DNA from 2 places in the Mesorhizobium sp. M7D.F.Ca.US.004.01.2.1 genome. Region 1 is predicted to be linked to the other one. Evidence: riboswitches for the same ligand, from Rfam matches in the RefSeq annotation. Region 1 holds a riboswitch; the other holds the start of a gene.
What was found. A riboswitch is a leader RNA that binds a small molecule or an ion and turns the genes downstream of it on or off. The one in region 1 is predicted to bind S-adenosylmethionine.
Positions count from the first base shown of each region.

Region 1 (3,199 bases):
AGTGCGCCCTGGCCTGGTCCAAGGGCTGGTACCTGTCGCCACGCATGGTTGCGGCGATCATGGCGCGCGACCTGATCCTGCCGGCGATGTGGGCGCGCGGCTGGCTCGGCGGTGCCGTCGACTGGCGCGGCAACGCGATGACCATCGGCACCAAGGCGGCCGAGCTGGAAGAGACGCCGTCCGGCGCCTGAAGGCCTCTTATCTGGCCTTCAGCGCCTGCGCGATGTCCTCAAGCAGATCGTCAGTATCTTCCAGGCCAACCGACAGCCTGAGCGTACCCGGCCCGATGCCGAGCTCGGCGCGCGCCTCGTCACTCAGATTCTTGTGCGTCGTCGTCGCCGGGTGGGTGATCAGGCTCTTGGCATCGCCGAGATTGTTGGAGATCAGCACGATGTCGAGCGCGTTCTGCAAGGCGAAGGCCGCCTGCTTGCCACCCTTGACGTCGAGGCAGATCAGCGTCGAGCCGCCCGACATCTGCTTCTTGACGATATCGGCCTGCGGGTGGTCGGCGCGCCCGGGATAGATGACGCGGGCGATTTCCGGCCGCTCGGCCAGGAAATCCGCGATCTTGCCTGCGCTTTCCGTCTGCTGGCGCACGCGCAGTGGCAGCGTTTCCAGGCCCTTCAACAGCGTCCAGGCGTTGAACGGCGACAGGCTTGGTCCGGTGTGGCGGAAATAGTCGTGCAGGTTCTCGTCGATCCACTTCTTGTCCGACAGGATGACGCCACCGAGACAGCGCCCCTGGCCGTCAATGTGCTTGGTCGCCGAATAGACGACGATATGGGCGCCGAGCTGCAAGGGCTTCTGCTGCAGGGGCGTGGCGAAGACGTTGTCGACGATCAGTCGCGCGCCGATCGAGTTGGCAAGCGAGGCGACGGCGGCGATATCGACCACTTCCAGCGTCGGGTTGGTCGGGCTTTCCAGGAAGAACAGCTTGGTGTTCGGCTTGACCGCCTTTTCCCAGTTGGCGATATCGGTGCCGTCGACCAGCGTCGCCTCGATGCCGTATCTCGGCGCCAGCGTCTCGACCACCCAGCGGCAGGAGCCGAACAGTGCACGCGCCGCCACGATATGGTCGCCGGCCTTGGCGCTGCACAGAAGGGCTGCCGTCACCGCGGCCATGCCGGACGCGGTGGCGCGCGCGTCTTCCGCGCCTTCGAGTGCGCACATGCGCTTCTCGAGCATATCGACGGTCGGATTGGCATAGCGCGAATAGATGAAGCCCGGCTCCTCGCCCTTGAAGCGGGCTTCGGCGGCTTGCGCCGTTTCGTAGACATAGCCCTGGGTGAGGTAAATCGCCTCCGACGTTTCGCCGAAACCGGAACGCAGCGTTCCGCTGTGCACGAGTGCCGTCTGAGGCTTCCAGTTGCGCTTCTTGGTGCTCATCGCTCTTCTTCCAGACACAAAAAAACCGGCCGCGAAAGTCGCAACCGGTCCATACGGCCTTGCGGCCCGACGGTCCTTTAGCGACTTGTTTAACGTGGCTGCAAGCCGACCGGCCAAATCACCACGGGATAACGACCCTTTAGACCCGCGCCACGCTTGCGTCAATTGCCGGCTTCATTAAGAGGTTTGTACCAGCGGCTAAGGAGCGGAGCCTTGCGGCAGACAGGCATTCTTCCCGATCAGGACATTTCAGCGCTGTTCCAGTGTGGCGCGCTGAAGTCGGCGCGCGCACTTGATGCCGACCAGATCCAGCCGGCCAGTCTTGATCTCAGGCTCGGCGACAAGGCCTGGCGGGTGCGTGCCTCCTTCCTGCCGGGTCCCAACCACAAGGTTTCGGAAAAGCTCGATAGGCTGAAGCTGCACGAGATCAATCTTGCCGAGGGCGCGGTGCTGGAGACCGGCTGCGTCTACATCGTGCCCTTGCTTGAAAGCCTGGCATTGCCGGCGGACATTTCGGCCTCGGCCAATCCGAAGAGTTCGACCGGGCGGCTCGACATCTTCACCCGCGTCATGACCGATCGCGGCCACGAGTTCGACAAGATCGCTGCCGGCTATCATGGGCCGCTCTATCTGGAGGTCAGCCCGCGCACCTTCCCGATCGTCGCTCGCACCGGTTCGCGTCTGTCGCAGATACGTTTCCGCACCGGCAATGCGCTGCTTTCGGAAGCCGAGCTGAATGAGTTGCATCGCGCGCAGATGCTGGTCGCCACCGAGCCGCCGAACATTTCCGGCGGCGGCATCGCGCTGTCGATCGACCTCAACGGCGATCAGAACGGGCTGGTCGGCTATCGCGGCAAGCATCACACCGGTCTTGTCGATGTCGACAAGCGCGCGGCACAGGAGGTCGTCGACTTCTGGGAGCCGATCCACAAGAGCGGCGCCGGCGAGCTGGTGCTCGATCCCGACGAGTTCTACATCCTCGTCAGCCAGGAGGCGGTGCATGTGCCGCCGCTCTACGCCGCCGAGATGACGCCCTTCGATCCGCTGGTCGGCGAATTCCGCGTCCACTATGCCGGCTTCTTCGATCCGGGCTTTGGCCATTCCGCGTCCGGTGGTACCGGCAGCCGGGCGGTGCTCGAAGTGCGCAGCCACGAAGTGCCGTTCATCCTCGACCATGGCCAGATTGTCGGCCGGCTGGTCTACGAGCACATGCTGAAGCGGCCGCAGGCGCTCTACGGCACCGATCTCGGCTCCAACTACCAGGCGCAGGGCCTGAAGCTGTCCAAGCATTTCCGCGCCGCGCGCTGAGCGCCTATTACCGTCAGGCAAAATACTTGCCTGTACTGGCTCGCCATGCTTGGCTGCCTTGCTGGTCGTCAAGATGCTGGCGTTCAAGGGGAACCAAGAAAATGCAGATTTCGAAATGGATCATGTCGGCAGCGGGTGCTGCCATGCTGGTGATGGCAGCCGGCTCGCTGTCGCAGGCGGTTGAGAAAATCAAGATCGGCACCGAGGGCGCCTATCCGCCGTTCAATACCATTACGGCCGATGGCAAGGTCGAAGGCTTCGATATCGACATCGCCAATGCGCTGTGCGCGCAAATGAAGGTCGAATGCGAGATCGTCACCCAGGACTGGGACGGCATCATTCCCGCTTTGCAGGCCAAGAAATTCGACGCCATCATTGCCTCGATGAGCATCACCGAGGAGCGCAAGAAGCAGGTCTCCTTCACCAACAAATATTATACGACACCGCTCGCTTTGGTGGCGCCGAAGGACAGCGATCTCACCTCGACCGAACCGACGGCCCTTGC
Region 1 is NZ_RZRQ01000077.1:17,258-20,456, reverse strand. Features, by position in the region: partial or broken gene EN993_RS13615 (ceramide glucosyltransferase) at 1-191, shown strand, start outside; gene EN993_RS13610 (O-succinylhomoserine sulfhydrylase) at 199-1,386, opposite strand; SAM riboswitch at 1,444-1,521, opposite strand; gene EN993_RS13605 (2'-deoxycytidine 5'-triphosphate deaminase) at 1,600-2,694, shown strand; gene EN993_RS13600 (ABC transporter substrate-binding protein) at 2,796-3,199, shown strand, end outside.

Region 2 (3,199 bases), on a different contig from region 1:
GCATCTGCGCGATGACCGATGCCTTGGTCGAGCCGACATCGGTGAGGATCGCGCCCGGCTTCAGCGCCGGCGCGATTTCCTCGGCGACCGCGCCGGATGAGCCAACCGGCACCGAGACGATGACCAGATCGGCATCGCGGACCGCTTCTCTCGCATCGGTCGTGTAGGAATCACCCAGCCCAAGCTCCTCAGCCCGCGCCAGCGTCGCGGCGCTGCGGGTGGAAATGGCGACGTGACGGGCGAGGCCCTCGCGGCGGATGACGCGGGCCAGCGACGAGCCGATCAGGCCGATGCCGACCAGCGCGATCTTTTCAAACATCGGTGATGTCATGGTGTTCTAGCTTTTCAGGAATGTCGTGAGAGCGGCGACAACGCCGCGATTGGCCTCTTCAGTGCCGACGGTCATGCGCAGCGCGTTGGGAAAGCCGTAGCCGGAAACGCGCCGCAATATATAGCCGTGCGCCGTCAGATAGTCGTCCGCCGCCGCTGCGGAATGTTTCTTGTCCTCGGGAAAATGAATGAGGATGAAATTGCCGACGCTGGGCGTCACCCGCAAACCGAGCCCTGTCATCTGTTCGCTCAGCCAAGCCAGCCAGGTCTCGTTGTGCGTCACGCTGCGCTCGACATGAGCGCGGTCCCGGATCGCGGCGATGCCGGCCTCGATCGCCGTCGCATTGACATTGAAGGGCCCCCGCACGCGGTTGATGGCGTCGACGATGTGCATCGGCGCATACATCCAGCCGATCCGCGCACCGCCGAGGCCTATCTTGGAGAAGGTACGGGTCATCACCACGTTCTCGGCGCTGCTGACCAGCTCGATGCCGGCTTCATAGTCGTTGCGGCGGACATATTCGGCATAGGCCGCGTCGAGCACCAGAAGCACGTGCCTGGGCAGGCCGGCATGCAAGCGGCGCACCTCCTGGAACGGCACATAGGTGCCGGTCGGGTTGTTGGGGTTGGCGAGGAACACGATCTTGGTGCGCGGCGTGACGGCGGCCAGGATGGCGTCAATATCGGCGCGCTCGTCTGTTTCCTTGATCGTCACCGGAACGGCGCCAGCCGACTGGATGTAGATTTTGTAGACCATGAAGGCGTGTTCGGTGATGACAGCCTCGTCGCCGGGCGCCAGATAGGTCTGTGCCAGCAGGCCGAGGATTTCGTCGGAGCCATTGGAACAGATGATGTTCTGCGGGTTGAGGCCGTGCACCTCGGCGATCGCTTCGCGCAGCCGCCTGGCGGTGCCGTCGGGATAGACGTCGAGCTTGCCGGCAATTTCACGCGCGGCTTCGATCGCCTTCGGCGACGGACCGAGCGGGTTCTCGTTCGAGGACAGCTTGTAGACCTTGGCGACGCCGGCAGGCGCCGTGCTCTTGCCCGGCACATAGGCGTCGATGTCCATGATGCCCGCGCGCGGGGTTGGACGTGCCTTGTCCGGTGTCTGGCTCATGTCGCAAAATCCGTCGAGAACGCTTCCTGAGGGAAGCCGCAGCGGAAATACAAGCCGTGGCCCGCAATGTCGAGAGGTGACAGCCACCGGACCAAGGCTGGCCGTTGACGCCGGCGCGCCACAGCCGTAGAAGAGGTGCGAACTTCCGTGGTGATTTGGCCGGTCGGCTTGCAGCCACGTTAAACAACTTGCTAAAGGGCCGTTTGCATCCTGTAACCGGCTTTGCGACTGCAATGCCGGTTTTTTGTTGTCCGCGACCGGCCGGACATCGGCATCGATTTTCGAAAGCGCGGTGCCGTGGATTCAAAGTGTGAGATGGATGTCATGGCCGTTCTGCGCGCCCGCAAAACCAACAACGAGGCCGACCAACCGTCGAGCCCGGTTTTGCGTTTTGGCTCCGACAAGCCGCTCAAGCTGGATGCCGGCACACTGCTGTCGCCGTTCCAGATCGCCTACCAGACCTACGGCACGCTGAATGACGCTCGCTCCAACGCCATCCTCGTCTGCCATGCGCTGACCGGCGACCAGCATGTCGCCAGCACCAATCCGGTGACCGGCAAGCCGGGCTGGTGGGAAGTGCTGATCGGCCCCGGCAAGATCATCGACACCAACCGCTTCTTCGTCATCTGCTCCAACGTCATCGGCGGTTGTCTTGGGTCCACCGGACCGGCCTCGACCAATCCCGCCACCGGCAAGCCCTATGGGCTCGACCTGCCAATCATCACCATCCGCGACATGGTGCGCGCGCAGCAGATGCTGATCGACCATTTCGGCATCGAGAAACTGTTTTGCGTGCTCGGCGGCTCGATGGGCGGCATGCAGGTGCTGGAATGGGCGTCGAGCTATCCGGAGCGCGTCTTCTCGGCGCTGCCGATCGCCACCGGCGCGCGCCATTCCTCGCAGAACATCGCCTTCCACGAGGTCGGAAGGCAAGCTGTCATGGCCGATCCGGACTGGCATGGCGGCAAATATTTCGAGCACGGCAAACGCCCGGAAAAGGGCCTGGCGGTGGCGCGCATGGCCGCCCACATCACCTATCTGTCGGAAGCCGCCCTGCACCGGAAGTTCGGCCGCAATCTGCAGGATCGCGAAGCGCTGACCTTCGGCTTCGACGCCGACTTCCAGATCGAAAGCTATCTGCGCCACCAGGGCATGACCTTCGTCGATCGCTTCGACGCCAATTCCTACCTCTACATGACGCGGTCGATGGACTATTTCGACCTCGCCGCCGATCATGGCGGTCGGTTGGCCGATGCCTTCGCAGGCACCAGAACCCGCTTCTGCCTGGTGTCCTTCACCTCGGACTGGCTGTTCCCGACCGAGGAGAGTCGCTCGATCGTGCACGCACTCAACGCGGCCGGCGCATCGGTATCCTTCGTCGAGATCGAGACCGACCGCGGCCACGATGCCTTCCTGCTCGACGAGCCGGAACTGTTTGCCGCCATCAACGGCTTCATCGGATCGGCGGCCCGGGCGAGAGGGCTCAGCGCATGACCCCGAAAAATTGCAGACTTTTCGGATCGGGATCATGCGCCAGGCAGGAGGCGAAGCCATGAGTGTCAACCGCGACCAGCGCGTCGACCTCGAGGTCGTCGCCAACCTCATCCCACCGCAGTCGCGCGTGCTCGACGTCGGTTCCGGCGACGGCTCGCTGCTCGAACTGCTGCAGGACACCAAGCAGGTCGACGGCCGTGGACTGGAGCTGTCGCAGCGCGGCGTCAACGAATGCGTGGCGCGCGGCCTCTCGGTTAT
Region 2 is NZ_RZRQ01000099.1:15,886-19,084, forward strand. Features, by position in the region: gene EN993_RS15880 (prephenate/arogenate dehydrogenase family protein) at 1-331, opposite strand, end outside; gene hisC (histidinol-phosphate transaminase) at 338-1,447, opposite strand; SAM riboswitch at 1,585-1,662, shown strand; gene EN993_RS15890 (homoserine O-acetyltransferase) at 1,772-2,941, shown strand; partial or broken gene metW (methionine biosynthesis protein MetW) at 3,000-3,199, shown strand, end outside.
Region 2: linked by a shared signal. The riboswitch ahead of EN993_RS15890 (homoserine O-acetyltransferase) and the one ahead of EN993_RS13610 (O-succinylhomoserine sulfhydrylase) in region 1 are both predicted to bind S-adenosylmethionine.